3 regions of the Exiguobacterium sp. s142 genome follow, and region 3 is predicted to be linked to each of the others. Evidence: riboswitches for the same ligand, from Rfam matches in the RefSeq annotation. Region 3 holds a riboswitch; each other region holds the start of a gene.
The links. A riboswitch is a leader RNA that binds a small molecule or an ion and turns the genes downstream of it on or off. The one in region 3 is predicted to bind S-adenosylmethionine.

Region 1: it holds a riboswitch for S-adenosylmethionine, as region 3 does, so the genes downstream of both, KNP77_RS02580 (methionine ABC transporter ATP-binding protein) here and KNP77_RS00165 (MetQ/NlpA family ABC transporter substrate-binding protein) in region 3, are expected to answer to the same signal.
Region 2: it holds a riboswitch for S-adenosylmethionine, as region 3 does, so the genes downstream of both, KNP77_RS04235 (2,3-diketo-5-methylthiopentyl-1-phosphate enolase) here and KNP77_RS00165 (MetQ/NlpA family ABC transporter substrate-binding protein) in region 3, are expected to answer to the same signal.

The regions. Positions count from the first base shown of each region.
Region 1 is NZ_JACSMB010000002.1:18,084-25,023, forward strand. It holds gene KNP77_RS02560 (arsenate reductase family protein) at 1-329, shown strand, start outside; gene gcvH (glycine cleavage system protein GcvH) at 378-761, shown strand; gene KNP77_RS02570 (PTS sugar transporter subunit IIC) at 806-1,861, opposite strand; gene KNP77_RS02575 (thioredoxin family protein) at 2,052-2,309, shown strand; SAM riboswitch class I at 2,762-2,867, shown strand; gene KNP77_RS02580 (methionine ABC transporter ATP-binding protein) at 2,946-3,974, shown strand; gene KNP77_RS02585 (methionine ABC transporter permease) at 3,964-4,626, shown strand; gene KNP77_RS02590 (MetQ/NlpA family ABC transporter substrate-binding protein) at 4,656-5,486, shown strand; gene KNP77_RS02595 (MDR family MFS transporter) at 5,591-6,805, shown strand.
Region 2 is NZ_JACSMB010000003.1:93,685-100,624, forward strand. It holds gene KNP77_RS04225 (methylthioribulose 1-phosphate dehydratase) at 1-215, opposite strand, end outside; gene KNP77_RS04230 (2-hydroxy-3-keto-5-methylthiopentenyl-1-phosphate phosphatase) at 212-862, opposite strand; gene KNP77_RS04235 (2,3-diketo-5-methylthiopentyl-1-phosphate enolase) at 859-2,013, opposite strand; SAM riboswitch class I at 2,085-2,187, opposite strand; SAM riboswitch class I at 2,393-2,495, shown strand; gene mtnK (S-methyl-5-thioribose kinase) at 2,577-3,731, shown strand; gene mtnA (S-methyl-5-thioribose-1-phosphate isomerase) at 3,728-4,762, shown strand; gene KNP77_RS04250 (GNAT family N-acetyltransferase) at 4,871-5,353, opposite strand; gene KNP77_RS04255 (VOC family protein) at 5,433-5,813, shown strand; gene KNP77_RS04260 (winged helix-turn-helix transcriptional regulator) at 5,845-6,150, opposite strand; gene KNP77_RS04265 (lactoylglutathione lyase family protein) at 6,268-6,759, shown strand; gene KNP77_RS04270 (zinc-binding dehydrogenase) at 6,762-6,940, shown strand, end outside.
Region 3 is NZ_JACSMB010000001.1:30,312-37,251, reverse strand. It holds gene KNP77_RS00195 (hypothetical protein) at 1-494, opposite strand, end outside; gene KNP77_RS00190 (hypothetical protein) at 504-1,805, opposite strand; gene KNP77_RS00185 (DUF302 domain-containing protein) at 1,910-2,293, opposite strand; gene KNP77_RS00180 (Spx/MgsR family RNA polymerase-binding regulatory protein) at 2,468-2,863, shown strand; gene KNP77_RS00175 (methionine ABC transporter permease) at 2,894-3,556, opposite strand; gene KNP77_RS00170 (methionine ABC transporter ATP-binding protein) at 3,528-4,562, opposite strand; gene KNP77_RS00165 (MetQ/NlpA family ABC transporter substrate-binding protein) at 4,572-5,393, opposite strand; SAM riboswitch class I at 5,471-5,574, opposite strand; gene KNP77_RS00160 (iron-containing alcohol dehydrogenase) at 5,616-6,632, opposite strand; gene KNP77_RS00155 (aminotransferase class I/II-fold pyridoxal phosphate-dependent enzyme) at 6,629-6,940, opposite strand, start outside.

The DNA.
Region 1 (6,940 bases), on a different contig from region 3:
CGTGCAGTACGTGTAAGAAAGCAGAAAAATGGTTGAAAGAGAATGGCGTCGACTATACATACGTCCATATCGTCGAAGCGACGCCATCAAAAGATGAACTCGCGTCGATTTGGCAACAGTCGGGACTACCACTCAAAAAGTTTTTCAATACGAGCGGGCAAGTGTATCGGAACGAAGGTGTTAAAGACAAGCTTCCGAATTTATCAGAAGACGAACAAATCGAACTTTTAGTCGGTAATGGTATGCTTTTAAAGCGTCCTATCGTCACAGATGGGCAAAAAGCGACGGTCGGTTTTTCAGAAAAGTCATTTACAGAAGTTTGGGGCTAAGTGCTATAATACACGTGTGAGTCTAATTCATTTGAGGGGGAAGTTAGGATGAGCAAAGTACCTGCAAATCTACGTTATTCAAAAGAACACGAATGGGTTGAAGTGAACGGAAGCGTTGCCCGCATCGGGATCACGGATTTCGCACAAAGCGAACTGGGGGACATCGTGTTTGTGGAACTTCCTGAAGTCGGCGGCACGATTTTGCTCGACGAGCCGTTCGGTTCGGTCGAATCGGTCAAGACGGTATCTGAGCTTTACGCACCGATCTCTGGGAAGATTACAGCGGTGAACGAATCACTCGCAGACTCCCCAGAACTCGTCAACGAAGCGCCGTTCGAAGGAGCATGGATGATCGAAGTCGAGTTGAACGATTCAACAGACGTCGACAAACTCATGTCTGCCGAAGAATACGAAGCGATGATTCAAGGCTAACAAACATCCCGGTTTCTCGTTACGAGAAGCCGGGATGTTTTGATTCATTCGAAGTCGAGGCGGTAATGTTCAGGTTGAATGAGTGACGTCCGGTTGAACAAACGATAGAACAGGATTCCGAGCGAGACCGGAATAAACCCGAACAAGACGATGACGAGCAGGACGTTCCAAAGTGCGAACCCGCCCGGCATCAAATGTAGGGCGTTGACCGGCCCAATCAGTCCAGAGACGCCGAATCCGGCGCTGATTGGTGTTCCTTCGATGCGAAGGATGCCGGCGAGCGCCCCGAGGATGGCCGCGTTCGCGAGCACAGGGAGCATCATGATCGGACGCCTGACGAAGTTCGCCATTTGAATTTTCGGTGAGCCGAGGAAGTGAGCGATCGACGTCCCGGTCGCATTCATCTGCCATCCCGCGATAGCGAGACCGAAGCCGGCCGCGACGACGCCGAGATTGGCGGCACCGGCTGCAACACCCGAGAGGCTGATCGCCGTCGCAATCCCGACCGTCGAGATTGGGGAGACGATGATGAGCGAGAACGCCATCGCGATCAACATGCCCATCATGATCGGCTGGAGTTCCGTCATCGTCATGATGATGGTGCCGATGTACGTCGTGATCTGTGAGATATAAGTGAGGAGGAATGTACCAATCCCTCCGGCGACGACGATGACCGTCATCGGTAAGACGAGGACGGTGTACGTCTTTAAGCGTGGCGACAGCTGTATGACCATATATGTCGCAAGGGCGGCGGTCACACCGGCCGTGATGACGTCACCGATTCCAGCCATGAGGAACGCGCCTTCCTCGATGCGAATGGCGCCGCTCCCGACCTGGGTCGCGATGCCGATCGTGCCGGCCTCGAGTGCTGAGCGTCCGAACTGCATGGCGACGGTGACACCGATGATGACCGGAAGCAGGCGCATCGCGATCGTCGTCGCATCTAAGATGAACTGTAGCGACGGAAAATAAGGAAGGATTGCTTTCGTGAGCTCGCCGAGGAGCGCGCTCGGGATGAGAGAGATTAAAATAGCGAGACTGAGTCCGTTCAATACGTTCATCAAAAATTGTTTGCCTGTCAGTTTCGTTTGTTCCGTCATAAGTCGATTCACCTGTCCTTTTCTACGTATACGCTGTTATGTACGAAAGCGTTAAAGTTAATGACCATACTATGCCTCTTTTCGTGAAGCGTCAACAGGAAATGTTGAACGATTCAGAAAATTCGTGGGGTGAGCACAACTTTTGAACAGATCGGCTCACATTCATATACTTATAAAAGAGGTGAGAACAATGATTACAGACGGATTGTTATATATATACGCCCCGATGTGTGGAACATGCGCTGTGGCCGAGCGGATGCTCGCCGTCGTCGAAGCGGTCGACCCGACACTCGCGATTGACAAGCAGGACGCCAACTTTATCCCGCAAGAGTTAGAAGCGTATCAAGTGATGAGCGTACCGGCGCTGTTAAAGCTTAAAGACGGCCAAGTCGAAGACCGATTATATGCGTTTCAAAACGTGCAGCACGTCCTATCTTTCGTTAAATGAGATAGGATGATTAGAATAATCAGAAAATTTTAAATAATCAGTTGACACAGAAAGTTCACGAATGGTATATTCATTACAACATCTTACTTGAACACAATATAGGACGAGATTCTCCAGCCATCAAGACGTTTTAGAACAGCCGGTGCATCACTTTACGCGACTTTTAGGTGGACCTTCCCTTCGATTGTCCCCCAAAAAAATCAAGCGCAGGGACACCTACCGCGTAACCGCATGGTACGTTCTAAGGCCGAGTGATGGATGGCTTGAATCCCCCATATAAGGATGAACACTCTGATCGGGCAAAAGAGTTTCATCTATGGGTTGTCCTTCCGTGACTCAAGGTGCTACGTTCTGTGTCATCCTCGGATGGCACCTTTTTTTGATTTTTCGCACAAAATAGTTTGACATGAAAATAATGTGTCGCTATTATAAAGCTAATCGAATAAACAACACTCTTATCAAGAGAGGCTGAGGGACTGGCCCTATGACGCCCAGCAACCGCGGAGCAATCCGAAATGGTGCTAATTCCAGCAAGGTGAGAACCTTGGAAGATGAGAGCAATCGTTGTCCGTACCGATAAAGTACGCACGTTTGCTCAAACGTGTGTACTTTTTTTGTTGTCAGGAGGGAAAGGTATTGATTCAATTACGTAATGTGGCCAAATGGTTCGACACGAAGAACGGTCGAGTCCAGGCGGTCGATGATGTGTCGCTCACAATCGAGAGCGGCGAAATTTTTGGAATAATCGGATATTCAGGGGCGGGGAAGTCGACGCTCATCCGTCTGCTCAACCGACTCGAGTCACCGTCAAGCGGTGAGATCGTCGTCGCAGGGAGTGAGCTGACGAAGCTCACTCCGAAAGAACTGCGCGGGGTGCGCAAAAACGTCTCGATGGTATTCCAACACTTCAACTTATTATGGTCGCGCACTGTCGCTGAGAACATCAGCTTCCCGCTCGAACTGATCGGAGTACCGGCCAGTGAACGTAAACGCCGCGTCCAAGAGCTCGTCGATCTCGTCGGTCTCGCCGGACGTGAAGACAGCTATCCGTCGCAACTATCGGGCGGTCAAAAGCAGCGAGTCGGGATTGCCCGCGCGCTCGCTACAAATCCAGACGTGCTCCTCTGCGATGAAGCGACGAGCGCACTCGACCCGAAGACGACCGATTCGATTCTCGAACTGCTCGTCAGCATCAATAAGAAACTCGGACTGACGATCGTCCTCATCACCCATGAGATGCACGTCATCCAAAAAATCTGTCATCGCGTCGCCGTCATGGAGGCAGGGAAAGTCGTCGAGACCGGCCAAGTCGCGGACGTGTTCCAACATCCGGAACAGCCGATCACGAAAGAGTTCGTCAAACAGATCGGTGCCGTCGACGACATGTCGCTCACATTCGAGCATTTGAAAGCACGTTATCCGAGTGGCCAAATCGTCAAACTCAAGTTCTTGAACGAGACGGCCGAACAGCCGATTTTATCGGAAGTGTTGAAACAGCACGACATCGGCTTCAACATCATCGGCGGTAACGTGACGCAGTCGCAAGTCGGCGCGCTCGGAACGCTATTCATCCAATTGATCGGAGAGCCGGCTGAAGTCGAGCGGGCCATCGCCTCAATCCGATCGCAGGCAGTGGAAGTGGAGGTGGAAAACGATGTTTCCTAATGTAGATTGGCAAGTCATGCTCGAACAGACGTGGGAAACGCTCTATATGACGCTCGTCGCAGGAGCCGCGACATTCGTCATCGGTCTCGCCCTCGGCATGCTCTTATATGTCACGAACGAACCACTCATGACGAAGAATCGTCCGATTTACACGATCATCAGTGCGTTCGTCAACGTGTTCCGCTCGATCCCGTTCATCATTTTGATCATCTTGCTCATCCCGTTCACGCTCCTTCTCGTCGGAACGATGCTCGGCTCGACGGCGGCGCTCCCGGCGCTCATCATCGGGGCGGCCCCGTTTTATGCACGTATGGTCGAGCTCGCGCTTCGTGAAGTCGACCGCGGCGTCATCGAGGCGGCCGAGTCGATGGGCGCGACGAAATGGCAGATCGTCTATAAAGTGTTGTTCCCAGAAGCACTCCCGGCCATCGTGTCAGGCATCACGGTGACGATCGTCGCCATCGTCGGTTACACGGCCATGGCCGGAGTCGTCGGGGGCGGTGGCCTCGGGAACTTGGCGTTCCTCGAAGGGTTCCAGCGTTCACAAAGCGACGTCACGTTCGTCGCGACCGTATTGATCTTAGTCATCGTCTTCGTCGTTCAGTTCATCGGCGATCGACTCGTCTCAAAAATCGATAAGCGATCAGCTTAATCAAATACAATCATATGGAGGGTTTTATAATGAAATCATGGAAAACAGTACTCGGATTGACAGCAGCATCAGCACTCACAATTCTCGCGGCATGTGGCGGCGGGGATTCAGAATCAGGCTCGGGCGACAACAAGACGCTCATCGTCGGCGCGTCGAACGTACCACACGCTGAGATTTTAGAGCACGTCCAAGACGAATATGAAGAAAAAGGCTACACGCTTGAAATCAAGAAGTTCCAAGACTACGTGCTCCCGAACAAGACGCTCGCAGCTGGTGAACTCGACGCGAACTACTTCCAACACGAGCCGTACCTCGAGTCACAAATGGCTGAGAACAAAGACTATAAATTCGCTTCAGCCGGCGGCGTCCACATCGAGCCGATCGGTGTCTACTCACAAGACTACAAATCACTCGATGAGCTTCCGGACGGCGCTGAAATCATCATGAGCTCGTCGGTCGCTGACCACGGACGAATCTTGACGATGCTTCAAACAGAAGGCTTGCTCACGCTCGCTGACGGCAAGACGACAGACGCGACAGTCGCTGACATCGTCGACAACCCGAAAAACTTGGAGTTCAAGACGGACGTCGAAGCGGCACTTCTCCCGCAAGCGTTCAACAACGGTGAAGGCGATGCCGTCCTCATCAACACGAACTACGCGATCGATGCCGGACTCAACCCGCTCGAAGACGCAATCGCTCTTGAAGGCGAAGATTCACCGTACGTCAACTTGATCGTCACGCGTGAAGGCGACGAAGACGATGAGCGCGTCAAGGCACTCCTTGAAGTATTGACATCAGAAGAGACACAACAGTGGATCTTGGATGAGTACAAAGGTGCGGTCGTACCGGTTAAATAATGATTGATTTTAGGCTCGGGACATCCCGGGCCTTTTTTGTTTGCAGTGGTTTTGCTTCAATAATAGAAGTAAACTATTTATATATAGAAAAAGGGGGGATCCGGGTGAGCATACGACAGATTCATCCGCTGACGCTTGGCGTCTTGTTCGGTACATTTTTTGCACGGCTGTCGACGTTTTTTGTCATGCCGTTTTTTGCGATTTATCTCGCGACGCTCGGTTTCTCGGCGAGCGTGATCGGGACAGTGTTCGCGACGTCTGCATTATCCGGTCTATTTATGAGCTTTTTTGGGGGGACGCTGTCTGACCGCTACGGGCGCAAACAGCTGATGTTGATAGGTATCGGTTTGAACGCCTTGACGTTCACCGGTTTCGCACTCGCAACGGAGCTCGTTTGGTTTTACATATTTTCGGTATTGATGGGCGTTTCACGTTCATTCCTTGAACCGGCGTCTCGGGCCTTGATCAGCGACACGACGCAACCCGACCAGCGTGTCATCGTCTATAACGTGCGCTACTTCATGATCAACATCGCTGCGGCGATCGGACCGCTGCTTGCGGTCGTCTTGTCACTTACGGGAGCGAAGAGCGCGTTCTTCGTCGTGACCGCCGTCTATGTCCTTTACGGCCTCGTCATCTCGACGTTGTTCCGGAAGTATCCGTTTGAAGAAGGGGACGGCGTCAAAGTGCGGCCGCGCCTGACGGAGACGTTCCGTGTGTTAAAAGAAGACAAGACGTTCCGCTTCGTCATCATCGGCATGATCTTTGCCATCATCGGCTACAGTCAATTCAATTCGACGTTGCCGCAGTTCATCGCGTTTCACGACGGATTCAGTGACGGGTCGCGCCTATTCGCTTATCTGTTGACGGTCAACGCGATCACCGTGCTCATCGTCCAGTATCCGATCATGCGGTTCGGTATTCGCGTCTCGCCGATCAAGTCGCTGTTCTTTGGGATCGCGACGCTCTCGATTGGGCTGTTATTAATCGGCTTCGCTGCCGAGGTGTGGGTATTGTTCGTCGCGATGGTCATCTTCACGGTCGGGGAAGTGCTCATGTTCACGATGACGGACGTGTTGACGGACGATTTGGCACCGGAACATTTGCGCGGCACGTATTTCGGGGCGATGGGGTTGACGGCACTCGGTCAATCGATCGGGCCGGTCATCGGGGGACTGCTACTCGACGGCTTCGACAACGCGTCGCTCCCTGTATTTGGGAGCCTAGCCGTTCTGACCGCGTGTGGCGCCTTTTTCTTCACCGGCGCGCTACGGGAAAAACAAGCGAATTCGGCTCAAGTCGAGGAAAATGTTGGATAATATCTTGATTTCCCGATGTTCTCATTCTCAACATTTATGTTCTATTGAGAATGAAATATAAGGTGAGTCGCTTGAAATAAAAAATTGCCTAGATTAAGATTAGAATATATCTAATCTACGCCACAAATGGCGAGA
Region 2 (6,940 bases), on a different contig from region 3:
GTTTGTTCGCCAAGCAAGCTGCCGGCCGCGTCGACGAGGACGAAATCGTCCGCGGTCCGTTTACGTTTATCGCGTCCGCTCGCCGTGACGAGGAAAGTCAGCGGGTCGTCGGAGACACGAATCGCCAAATTGCCACTCGTTCCGGGGAACCAGTCGCGCGCGGCGAGTTCGTCTTTAATGTCGGCGAGTTCAAGCCAACGTGCGGTCACGCTCATACGTGCACCTCCTTCATGTGATGGGTGATGTCGTCGAACGTCTCGAACGGGGCGTAGGCGATGCCTTCCGCTTCACAGAGCGTGATGAGTTGCCCACGGGCGTAGACGAAATCGGCCCGTTTGGCGATCTCGAAGTCGGTCACCGAGTCACCGATGACGATCAAGCGATCAACGGGATCGACGATCGTCCGGGCGATTGTCGGTTTGCAGCAACCACAATCATTCGTACAATGCGCGTCACAGGCGTAGGGCCAGTCGACGCGTACCGCCTCGTCCGTGAAGTCGGCGACGTTACAGTAGATATGGTCCGGCGCGACGTGGTCTTGCAAGATCGGGTGCACGAAAAAGTCCATGCCGCCGCTGACGACGTCAAACTTCCAAACTTGTTGCCGGACTTCTGCCAAAAACGTCGAGAAACCTTGGCGCAAGGTGATGCGGTCCAGCAAGTAGTCACGGTACGCCGAAGCGTCAGCGCTCGGCAACAGCTGGAACATCTGCCCGACCCCGGAGCGAATCGAGATGTCTTGAGCGAGCACATCGTCTTTGAGCGCGTGCCATTCGGGCGGTGCGAACGCCCGCATCAAAGCGATGATGTTGTCCTCGGCCGTGATCGTCCCATCGAAGTCACACAAGATGTGAATCGTCATTGTTTTGACCACGCCTTTAACGCGGACTCGAGCTCGTTCGTCTGGCTCGCCACGCCTAATACTTGCTCAATCGCTTGTCGGAACGCCCGGGCCCCGGCAGCCGCGCCGTCTGGGTGACCGTGGATGCCGCCGCCGGCGTTGATGACGACGTCTGTGCCGAAATCACGGATGATGTCCGGGACGAGCCCCGGATGGATGCCGGCCGACGGGACCGGTAGAATCGGCTTCGCCCAGTGCGGCCGAGCACTGCTATCCCGAATCGCGAACGCCTCATCGGATGGTGTCGCAAGTGAACCGTATGGGGAGGGGAACAGCGTCAAGTCGGCCCCCGCGAGGCGGATCAATTTTCCGAGCAAGAGCGAGTGGCTGATCGAGCCGGTCAAGGCGCCGGCGAACGCCGGGTGCGCCAAAATCGGGACGTTAATTGTTGGATCGCTCGCGAGTTCGCGGAGTGTGTCGAGCCCGTATGTATAGACGTTGAACAACAGTGCCGTCGCGCCCGCCTCGATCAAGCGGAGCGCTTGGTCACGCAGCCCGAACACCGGACCGCTGAGCGTGATGGCATAGAGCGAACGTTTCCCGGTCGTTTCGAACTGTTCTTGGATGACGGCTGCCCCGATTTTAGCTCGTTCAAGCGACGGAGTGAGCGGGTTGTCGTATAGGATTTCATCATCTTTGACGATGTCGATGCCGCCGGCGAGCTGGTCTCGAAGTTGCTGTTCTAAGAAGCGTAAATCACGGCCGATGATCCCTTTAAAGATGCTCATGACGAGCGGGCGATCATGTACGTCGAGCAACTCACGAACGCCTTGAACACCGAACTTTGCTCCGGGGAATTCAGACGCAAGCGTTTCGGGTAACGTTAAGTCGATCAAGCGTACCGAGTCATCGAGCGATAATTTCCCGAACGTCGTCGTCAAGATGGATGAGAAGTCGGGCGTGACGTTATGGAGCGGATAACGGATTGTGAAGCGGCTCGTTGTTTCCGTATGCGTTGTTGAGACGACCTCGCCCCGATACGCCTTTAATTGTTCTTGCTCTAGGTGAGGCAGTTCCGTCCACGTGCCGACGGTCAGTTCGAGGGCGATTTTCTCGGCGACAGTCGCGACGCGGTCCGTCCGGCTGATTTCATATGTGGCAGTAATACTCATGTTCGTTCCTCCTTCCGGTCAAACAAAAAATGACCCCATGCCGAGGCAAGAGGTCATCATAAAAAAATGAACTCTTATCTCTCAGCTTACGCTGCAAGAATTAGCACCGTGCCCAATCGGGTCGGTTGCTGCGACATCATCGGGCTTGTCCCCTCCGTCTGCTCTTGATAAGAATGTATTTTGAAGTTGTGAAATTTAATTGAATTTTGTCACACAATATCCGGTTCGTCAATTCCTTTTTTTGAGAAAAAAAGTTTGAGTTCGTTGTTACCATATATGCATAAAAAAAGTGACCGTTGCTCCAGCAAATTGCCGTTGACAAAGGTGGGGTCGAGTCCGTAACATTCATCACAACAAGTTCACACAATCGAATATGACACTCTTATCGCGAGTTGGCAGAGGGAATTGGCCCGATGACGCCGCAGCAACCGACCAGTAGGCACGGTGCTACATCCACCAGACATACGTCTGACAGATGAGAGGAACAACCGTTACGGCTGTGCCTCTTTCTCGCGGAGAAAGGGGCTTTTTTTGTGGGGAATATACCGAAAGGGGAAACAGACATGGCTTATCAACCATTTACAGAACAGACAGTCGTCGAGCACGTCAGAACGTTAGGGTTACTCGAAGATGGGGGCATCGCGCATTGCGAGGAGATCGGGGACGGCAACTTGAACCTCGTCTTCCGCATCCGTCAAGGCGAAACGAGCCTCATCGTCAAGCAGGCGCTACCGTATGCGAAAGTCGTCGGCGAGAGTTGGCCGCTCACACTTGAACGGGCGTGGATCGAGCAGCTCGCGTTGCGCGAATTCGCCAGCGTCGTCCCGCGTTTCGTCCCGGTCGTTCTCGGCAGTGACCGGACGCTCGCCTACACGATTTTAGAAGACTTGTCCGACTTTGATATCGTCCGGACGGGCTATTTGGAAGGGAAAACGTATCCTGAACTCGCCCGTCACATCGGTGAGTTTTTAGGACAGACGTTGTTTGAGACGTCAGACTATGCGGCCGGCCCGATTGAGAAGAAGCGGAAAGAACGGGATTATTACAACCCGGAACTGTGCGACATCACTGAAAAACTAATCTTCACCGATCCGTACAAAGATGCCGAATCGAACAACATCGAAACCGCGCTCCGTCAGGACGTCGAAGCGCTTTGGCGTGACCAGAAATTGAAAGTGGAGGTCACGAAACTGAAAGTCGGTTTCGTCACGAAACACGACGCGCTCTTGCACGGGGACTTACATACAGGCAGCATCTTCGCGACGCAACAAGAGACGAAAGTCATCGATCCGGAGTTCGCTTTTTATGGACCGTTCGGCTTTGACATCGGGCAAATTGTCGCCCATTTGACGCTATCGACGTTCCATGACCCACTCAAACGGTTCGAGCGGTTCACCGACGTATTGACGGTATGGGAGACGTTTGAGAAGACGTTCCGGACGAAGTTTGAGACGGCGGTCGAACCGTTCAACACGGACGGATTCGTCGATGAACTACTTCAAACCATCTTTAGCGACACGATTGGCTATGCCGGATGCGAACTGATTCGCCGCGCCATCGGCCTCGCCGGAGTCAATGACCTCGAGACGTTACTGGAAACGGTCCGGCTCGAACGGAAACGGGAAGCGCTCACGCTCGGCACGACGCTCATTAAACAGCGCCACGATGTCCGGACAATCGATGAATTAGTGACGCTGTTAGCGGGGGTACGCGTATGACAGTCCAAAACATTCGCTTCGAACCGTCCCGGGACGAGCTCGTCATTTTAGACCAAACGTTACTGCCCCATGAGGAGCGGTACGTGACGATCGCGACGCTCGAACAGGCGGAGCACGCCATCGAGACGTTACAAGTCCGAGGCGCGCCGGCCATCGCCTATTTCGGCGCATTCGTGCTCGCGAAAGAAGCGGTCCGGCTTCAAGATGACCCGGACTTCACACGCCGGCTCGACCTCGTCGGCCGTCGGTTGATCGCGACGCGGCCGACGGCGGTCAATCTTCAAAACGTGATCGAGTCACTTCTCGGGCTGAACGTCGGCGACGACTTTGAAAGGATCGCGACCGACATCAAACATCGGGCCATCGCGCTGTTCGAGCGAGACGTCGACACGTATCGGGCCATCGGGGAGCATGCGCTCACGGTGCTGCCAGCAGGGGGGAACGTCTTAACGATCTGTAACGCCGGGGCGATCGCGACGTCGCGTTACGGGACTGCGCTCGCTCCGTTTTACGTCGGGAAAGAGCGAGGTATCGCGTTTAACGTCTTCGCTTGTGAGACGCGGCCGCTCCTCCAAGGGGCACGCCTGACCGTCTGGGAACTCGACCAGGCCGACATCGACGTCACGCTCATCACCGACAATATGGCCGCTTGGACGATTCAGGCGAAAGGGGTCGACGCCATCATCGTCGGCGCTGACCGCATCACACGGACGGGTCACGTCGCCAATAAGATTGGCACGCTTCAGCTCGCCGTCCTGGCTAAACATTACGGGATCCCGTTTTACGTCGCGGCCCCGCACACGACGTTTGATTTAACGGCGGACGATGTGATTCAAATCGAGGAGCGGAGCGCGCTAGAAGTGACCCATATCGGCGGACAACCGACGGCGCCGGTCGGGATCACCGTCTTTAACCCGGCGTTTGACGTCACACCGCCTGAACTGATCACCGGACTCATCACCGAAGCGGGCGTGTTCGAGCCGAATGAAGCAGCGATCACACACCATGTAGGGGGAACGGTTCACGTGTGAAACAGCAGCTCCGTACTTGCCCGAACGATGAAGTGTGACCGTCTTGGTATGAGACGGGAATGGCCAGATTTACTTGGTCGACAAAGGCACCGGGCAGCAGAAAAGCCCTCAGAATCTATCCTGAGGGCGCTTTTTGCGTTCTAATGCGATGAAGTCGAACGTACTCCCGTTCGTGTCTTGTTGAAACGAAGCCACTTGTCGAAACCCGCAAGCTTCATACACGCGAATCGCCCGCGCGTTGAACGTGGCAACCGACAAGGTGATACGATTTGGGTCGAACGTAGATTCGATGAAATCAAGAATCGAGGTAACGAACGCTCGTCCGGTCCCGTTTCCGGTCAGACCTGGCTTCATGCCTAAACCGAGGTCAATCGTATCGGCGTCTGTTTGATGCACGCTAACGAAACCGACCAGTTCGCCATCGTTCGTGATGGCGAATACCGATTGCCCTCGTTGTTCGGTGTCTAAAAACTCGGCCAAGTCGTCTTCGTCAGCCTCCATATCGTAAAAAGCATACTCTCCATCGTAATGCCAACTGAAGGCGATTGTTTCGGCCTGCGCTTGTGTCATCAAAGCGAACTTATATGTCATAGTGATTTCCTCGTTTCAAAAGGATAGATAGGTGCTACACTTTCGATAGTACCATCAATTCAAGAAGTGAGGTGACCACATGGGAATCAAACTAGATATGGTCGGCATCGTCGTCGAGGATATGAAGCGAGCGCTCGACTTCTATCGGCTGCTCGGACTGTCGATTCCAGTATCAATGAACGGGGAAGCGCACGTTGAAGTTGACGAAGGCGGCGTCCGGCTCGCCTTTGACACAGTCGAGGTCGCGGAGTCGGTGTATGGGGAATGGAAACCGGCATCGGGGCATCGGGTCGAGCTCGCTTTCCTGTGCGACAGCCGTGAAGCGCTCGATACACTGTTTGAAGCTATCTTCAAACAAGGATACGTGATTCATCGTGAGCCGTGGGACGCGTTTTGGGGACAACGTTACGCCATCGTCGTCGATCCGGACGGGAACCTCATCAGCCTATTCGCGTCATGACAAAACCCTCGCCGGAAAACTTGGCGAGGGTTTATTCGTCTCGGGTTTCGCCCCAAGAGCAGAGCGCCTTCATCGCTGGTTGCAGGCTAAACGCCTCCTCGGTGAGGGAGTATTCGACGTGGAGCTGTTTGTCGGTCGAATAGTCGTCGCGTCGGACCATGCCGAGCTGTTCGAGTTCGCGCAGTTGGTCGGTCAACACTTTGCGGCTGACGTCGGGGATGGCGCGCTGAATCTCCGAGAAGCGGCGCGGGCCGGTCTCGAGCGTGCAGTACACTTGTGGACGCCATTTACCGCCGATGATGTCGAGTGCCTTGTTGACGGGGAACGGGGTCGTCATGTTCAGTTCGCCTCGCTTTCGGGTAGTTACTTCAATGTGCGTACTTTTTTTCTTGCTACGATGAAGGTATCTTATCGTTATCGACCCAAATGAGCAACCAAAAAGGAGCGGATCAATTTGACTTATCCACGTACATTCTCACATATCGGGCTATCAGTCCCCAGTGTGACGGAAGCAGTGAAATTTTATGAAGACGTGATGGGCTGGTACACGATCATGCAACCGTCGGACGTCGTTGAGGATGACTCACCGATCGGCGTCATGTGCACCGACGTGTTCGGCCCGGGCTGGGGCAAGTTCCGCATCGCCCACATGTCGACCGGTGACAAGATCGGCATCGAGCTGTTCGAGTTCCCGAACAACGAGAAACCGGAGAATAATTTCGAGTTTTGGAAAACAGGCATCTTCCACTATTGCGTCCAAGACCCAGACATCGAAGGGCTCGTCGAGAAGATTGTCGCCCACGGTGGCAAACAACGGATGCCGATCCGCGAGTATTACCCGGGCGATAAGCCGTACCGGATGGTGTACTGTGAAGATCCGTTCGGCAACCTCGTCGAGATCTACTCGCATTCGTATGAACTGACATATTCGGAAGGAGCGTACTAATCATGAAAGCATGGCTACTTGAACAACCTGGCCTAGATAATATGAACCTCGGGGACATCGAACGACCGACCCCGGGAGCGGGCGAACTGCTCATCAAAGTCGAAGCGGTCGCCTTGAACCCGGTCGACTATAAAGTCGGCACGAACGGCAACCCGAACTGGGCATACCCGCACATCCTCGG
Region 3 (6,940 bases):
CTGTAAGAATGGATCGCTTCTTCCCGTGATAACCTTTCCCGAATTTCTTCTGTCCCGCTTACTACGCTAGGTAGCAACGAGATCTCGCGTGCGGTCTCGTCTTTCAAAAACTCCGGTCTTTCCTCCAGCTTGACCGCCCGATATCCCTCGACATGGTCCGACTTACACAGCGCGTAAACGGCATCACCTTCGACGAACGATGCCTCATTGAAGGCGTATGTTTCCGTATCGGGCTCAGTGAACGGCATTCGGCTTGCAAACGTCACGCCAAGCAAGGATAGATGGTCCTCCTCGATGTCGTTGAGTAACTCGCCTTGTTCACAATAGGTCAACACGTCCTTTGCCTTGATTGCCTGCACTTCAAGGTCGAGTGTGATGTGCTCTGCCGTCCAATGGGCCTCGACAATATCATATCGGACTACTTCTTGGTCCCGGACGCATCCTGCGGCCAAAACGATTAGCGATAGACCGATTCCTAATCCGAACTTTTTCATCAGTTCACCTCAATTCTTCGGTTTCTTCTTCAAGTCGGGGAAGTAGGACAAGAACGTCTCCGCCCCTTCGCTCGTCAGTTTATACGTTTCCTCAGTAGATTGGTCCGTCACGTAGATATCCAGTTTCTTCGATCGCTGTTTATAAGTCACCTTGAATTCCTGACCTTTGAGCCCGTCGACGATCGTTAGAAGCGGATAGTCGCCCTGATCGCCTACACGTTTCGTCGGCTCGGCGGAATCGATTGCTTGAATCAGATCATCCATCTCGTTGCCGGCCGCACGCAACACAGCGGGATAGGATACTGTCGATTCGTTGTCAAACGGTTCCTGATGGAGATACACGAGCGGCCCGGTCACAATCGGCATATACTCCTCGTCAGGGTGTGTCTCGAGCGTCTTTCGTTCATCAGTGGACAACAGCTTTGCGGCACGATATGTGATGCTTGCTGTCTCGGTCACCCCTTCTCCGTCGCGGGTGTAACTGAACTCATATAACGGATAGGTCTTATTCGGCACGAGTTCCGTGTCAAGCGGGAGTCTCTTGACGACGAGGTCGTCATACGTCGGTTCTTCTTTCGTTGGATCATTGATTGTATGTAACGGACTGACCGAAACGTAAAGGTCAGCAAGTAGTAATAACACGTATGGTTTGGCGTCACGCGAATCATAGCCAATGGCTAATTTGACATCTTCCACATCCGCCATCATCGGTTCGAACGCGAACAAAGGGAATTGGCTCGGCCGATCCCCGACGGTCAATTCGATCTCTCCGTGGATCGCAGGAGAAAACGCCATGACCGTATCGGGAAACGGCTCGATTTCATTCCCGGCCTCTGTCAATTCATCAGCATTTTGCACGGCGAGGCGAGCGGCTTCGTCTGCTGGACGGACAGACGGATAGTGCCGAATCGAATGACCCGCAGTCAAATCGACGAACTCCGGGAATGCATCGACCATTTCCACTGAATAATGTGGTGAGGCCATATCCCGACACATCGCATAATTTTCGTCCCCTTGTATGTATGTCACGGCTTTAAATCCATATTCCCAACCCGTGTCCGTCATCGGATGGCGGCTCGCCACGACCGTATCGAACACAGTCAGGTCGCCCTTCAACTCGGTCGTCAAGTCCCCAGTGCAGGCCGCGAGCGTCTCACCGGCCGATTCGAGCACCACTGGTTGTTCTAGTGAGTATTTGCTGACGGTCCAATGTGCGTCGACATACGACAAGTTCACGACGTCTTGTTTCTCTTCCCCACAACCGGTTAATAAACCAGTGGAGAGTAAAAGTAATCCGACTAGTTTTTTCAACTCATCCGCTCCTCAAAATCTATTTGTACCAATTTTACCATTATATTACTTTGGAGAGGGTATGAAAAACCCGCCCATGAAATTGGACGGGTGCGATGAATCGATTAGATGCTGTTATCGATGGCGCGTGTCAGTCTCGTCTCGACATCCAGTGCGATGGACTGGAGCGACTCGTCCTCGATCAATTCGATCAGTTTCGTCGGTTTCGGCATCCCGACGTGGGTCGCCCCGTCTTTCGTGAAGACGGCGAGCTTGCACGGCAGGAAGTAGCCGCCCTCACGGTGCGCCGTGATGACTTTCTTGGCCTCTTTCGGGTTGCACACTTCGAGGATACGATAGTCCCCGTCGATGGCTTCACCTTTCTCTTTGAGCGTATCACTCAAGTCGAAATCCCACAGCACGCCGAACGCTTCGTCCTTGAGCGTCGCTTTCAACTTTTCGACCACTGCTTCGACCGACTGATCCGTCTTCACCGTATAATCAAACATGTAAGCCCCTCCTTGTTTGTTGTCTCTCTCGTCATGTACCCGAACTCGCTTGAAACGAATCGTTCCGACGATTTCGAAAAAAGTATATGTGATTTGAAACATATTCTACGCCGAACCCGTATAATCGAGAGACAATAAAGTAATCCAACCTTAGGAAAAGGAGAAGTGGTTGTCGTGACGGTCACCGTATTCACGCATACAAGCTGCAGTTCTTCCCGCAAGACGCTCGATTGGTTACGCGAACAGAATATCCCGTTCATCGAGAAGAAATTGACCGACCAAGGAATGTCATTCACCGAGTTCAAGGAGATGCTCCGGCTCACCGAAAACGGGACGACCGATCTCTTGTCTGTCCAAAAAAGTGTCTACAAACAAGCGGCCGACCAGCTCGACGAGATGTCGCTCCGCGAACTGTACAGTTTTGTCGCGACGCATCCGCAGATCTTGAAGAGTCCGATCGTCGTCGATGACAACCGGATCCAGATCGGGTTCAGCGAGAAAGAGATTCGGACGTTCATCCCGCGGCATAACCGGATCGCCGACTTGAAACGACTATTAGACAAACAGTAAGAGCGCCGCAAATTTTGCGACGCTCTTTTGTCAGGCTTTCTTTAGACGGGCCGCCAAGCGGTTGCCGAATGATTGGATCGACTGCACGAGCAGGATCAAGACGAAAATCGTCACGTACATGACTTCCGGCTCGAACCGGAGATGCCCGTACTGATAGGCGATATCGCCGAGTCCACCCGCACCGACGAGACCCGCCATCGCCGTCGCACCGATCAGACCGATCGTCGCGATCGTCAGACCGAGCACGATCGACGACCGCGCCTCACGGATCAATACGTACCAGATGATCTTACGCGTCGAGATGCCCATCGCCTCGTACGCCTCGACGACGCCGCGATCGACTTCGAGCAGTGCCGACTCCATCAAACGGGCGATGTATGGCGCCGTGAAGACGATGAGCGGCAACAGCACGCCTTGAACGCCGATCGTCGTCCCCATGATGAAACGGGTGAACGGCAAGATGAAGAATAGCAGAATGATGAACGGGATCGAGCGGACGACGTTGATCACGCTCGACAATGCCCCGTAAAAGTAACGGTTCGCGAGCCGTCCATTCGGCCGCGTCAAGACGAGGAGCGTCCCGAGCGGCAAGCCGATCAGTGTCGAGATGACGAGCGCGATGCCGGTCATCGTCAGCGTCTGGATCGTGCCCGTCCAAATCAAGTCACCCCAATTTTCCCAAAACTGCAGCATGGTTCGTCACCTCCTTCACTTTGACGCCGCTCGCTTCAAGGTAGCGGACGGCTTGGTCGGTCTGTGCCTGGTCCCCGTCGAGATGGACGAGCAAGTTGCCGACGAGACCGCCTTTCAGCTTTTTGATCCCACCCCCGATGATGTTCGGCAGCAGGCCGAACCGTTTCGTCAACTCGGCGAGGACGGCCTGTTCGGTCTGGTGACCGATGAACGACAAGTTGACGAGCGTCCCGTGCGAGCTCAATACGTCGACGACTTCTTTCGGCACGTCGAGGTTCGCTTTCAAGAAGCGACGCGTCGTCGGATGTTGCGGGTCCGAGAAGACGTCGAGGACGTCGCCTTCCTCGACGATCTTGCCGGCGTCGATGACGGCGACCCGGTCACAGATGCGCTCGATGACTTCCATCTCATGGGTGATCAAGAAGATCGTCAGCCCGAGCTCACGGTTGATCTCGAGCAACAGATCGAGGATCGATTCGGTCGTCTCCGGGTCGAGCGCGCTCGTCGCCTCGTCGCTGAGCAGGATGTCCGGCTCGTGCGCCAAGGCCCGGGCGATGGCGACGCGCTGTTTCTGGCCGCCGGAGAGTTGCTCCGGGTAATGTTTACGGTGATCGGTCAGTCCGACGATATCGAGATACTTGTCGACCCGCTCGCTGATCGAGCGTTTATCGAGTCCTTCTAGGCGGAGCGGGATGGCGACGTTGTCTTCGACGGTCGCCGTCTTCAGCAGGTTATAGTGCTGGAAGATCATCCCGATGCGGTGACGGAGCTTTGATAACCCTTTTTTGTCGAGCGTCGTGATGTCTTGCCCTTCGATCTCGACTTGACCTGACGTCGGCCGTTCGAGCAGATTGATCATGCGGATGAGCGTGCTCTTGCCGGCGCCGCTCCGACCGATGATGCCGAAGATCTCGCCCTTTTCAATCGTCAGCGAGACGTCGTCGAGTGCCGTGACGGTCCCTTTGTTTACCGTGAACGTTTTTGAGATCTGTTTGAGTGCGATCATAGTGCCTCCTTAAAACGCCGGGACGATCGAGCCGTCGAACGTCTCTTCGATGAACGTCCGGACCTCGTCCGAGTGGTAGTAAGATTTGAGTGTCTCGACGACTTCATCGTCTTTGTTGTCGGTACGGACGACGACGTAGTTCGGGTACGGGTTGTCGACCGTGTCTTCATGGAACAAGGCGTCCTCATTGATCGATAGCCCGGCACCCATCGCGAAGTTCGTGTTGATGGCCGCGAGCGCGACTTCCGGGAGCTGGGTCGGGAGCTGTGACGCCTCGAGCTCGATGAATTCGAGGTTGAGCGGGTTCTCGGCGATGTCACGTTTCGTCGCCTTGTCCGTCAATCCTTCTTTCAAGGTGATGAGTCCGGCCGTCTCATACAGGCGCAGCGCCCGAAGTTCGTTCGCCGGGTCGTTCGGGACGGCGACTTTATCGCCTTCCTTCAACTCCTTGATGTCCGTCAGCTTGTCCGAATAGAGCCCCATCGGGAAAGCGACCGTCTTGAACACGTCGTCGATCTTATAGCCTTTGTCCGCCTTCTGCAGCTCGAGGAACGACAGCGTCTGGTAACTGTTCACGTCGAGACTGCCTTCGTCGAGTGCGGTGTTCGGCGTGTTGTAGTCGTTGAACACCTTGATGTCGAGCTCGAGGCCATCCTCGGCCGCGAGTTCTTTTACTTTCTCGGCGATCTGCTGATGCGGTCCGCCTGTCACGCCGATCGTGAGGGCTTCTGTGCTGAGCGATTCGCTCGCGTCCGATTGGCCGCACGCCGACAAGGCGATGGCCGCGAGTAGAGATGTTCCTGCGAGTACTGTTTTCTGTTTGATGTTCATGAATGATTCCTCCTCCAAAATAAAAGCCCGCTACTCATAAAGAGTGGCGGGCACGACAAGTCAAAGACAGTCGGACACGCTCATCTCCCAGACGTTTCGTCTGTTGGAATTAGCACCATGATCATTACGATCTGGTTGCCGGGTTTCATAGGGCCAGTCCCTCCACCACTCTTGATAAGCTATCGGTCTTATTTAATTGTTATCATCTTACTTTTAATTCTTTTATTTGTAAACAGAAAATACTAAATTTTCAAAAATTATTTTCAAATAGTCAATATCGAGCGGGACGGGTGAACGTTGCAATTCGGTCTCGACCCGGACCGCCTCGACCAGTTGCGGGATGTCGGCCGGCACGAGTCCGAGCGTCTCAAGTGACGTCGGCGCGCCGATCCTGGCGAGCCACGCCTCTAAATATGGGGCGTCAGACGAGCCACGCAACCGTTCTTGGACAAGGAGGCCGAATCCGACCTTGTCGCCATGTAAGAACGGATGGGTCGACTCGAAGCGGCTGAGCGCGTTGTGGACAGCGTGGGCGACGGCAACGCGTGTCCCGGCGTCCCCGAAACCACCGACGGCACCGCCGACGGCAAGGATGTGATCGACCGCGAACCGGGTCTCTGGCCCATACGCGGTGAAACTGGACTCACTCAAGTCGAGTTCGACGAGCCGGCCGCATTGCTCGGCCAAGGCGAGACCGGTATTGACGCCGGCATCAGGCGAACTGTCGCCGCTCAAATAGCGGGCCTCGTAAAACTTGGCGACCGTGTCGATGACGCCGGCCCGGAAGTAGTCGTACGGCGAGTCGGTCACGACCCTTGCGTCGACGATGACCCGCTCGATGACGACGCGAAACACGTCGTAGCGGTCATAGGTGCCGTGCTCGTCATAGATGACGCTGAGCGGTGTGAAGGCGGCACAGTTCGAGGCGAGCGTCGGGATGACGATCAGCGGGACACCTTGCCGGTAAGCGACGAGTTTCGCCGTGTCGACGAGCTTGCCCCCACCGACGGCAAGGAGGACGTCCGCATCCTTCAAACGGAGCCGTTCGACCTCGGCGTCCGTGCATTCGCCACGGAACAGCGATGTCGGATAGGCAGTGATCGCTGGCAGGACACGCTTGACGACGTCAAAACCGTTCTGCCCGCGCAGCACGTGAGCACGACGGCCAGCGATCAATTCATCGAGCCGCTCGAGCCCGTCATCCGCATGGTCGTACTCGAGCACGGCTTGGCGGATCATGCCCGGACCTCTTCATACGTCGCGAACAGTTTCTCGATCCGCTCGACGGCCTCGTCGATCTTCGGCTCGGCGGAGACGAGCCCGAACCGGACGTACCGCTCGCCTTCTGAGCCGAAGAAATAGCCCGGCGTCACGGCGACCCCTGCCTCGTGGAGCAGCTTATGCGAGAACGATTTTGCGTCCCCGTCCGGCACTTTCGCCCAGACGAAGAACGAGCCACTCGGGGCCGTGATGTCCCATCCGGCCTGACGTAACCCGTCGACGAGCCGGTCGCGGCGGGCCTCATACAACCGTGACAAGTCGTCCCG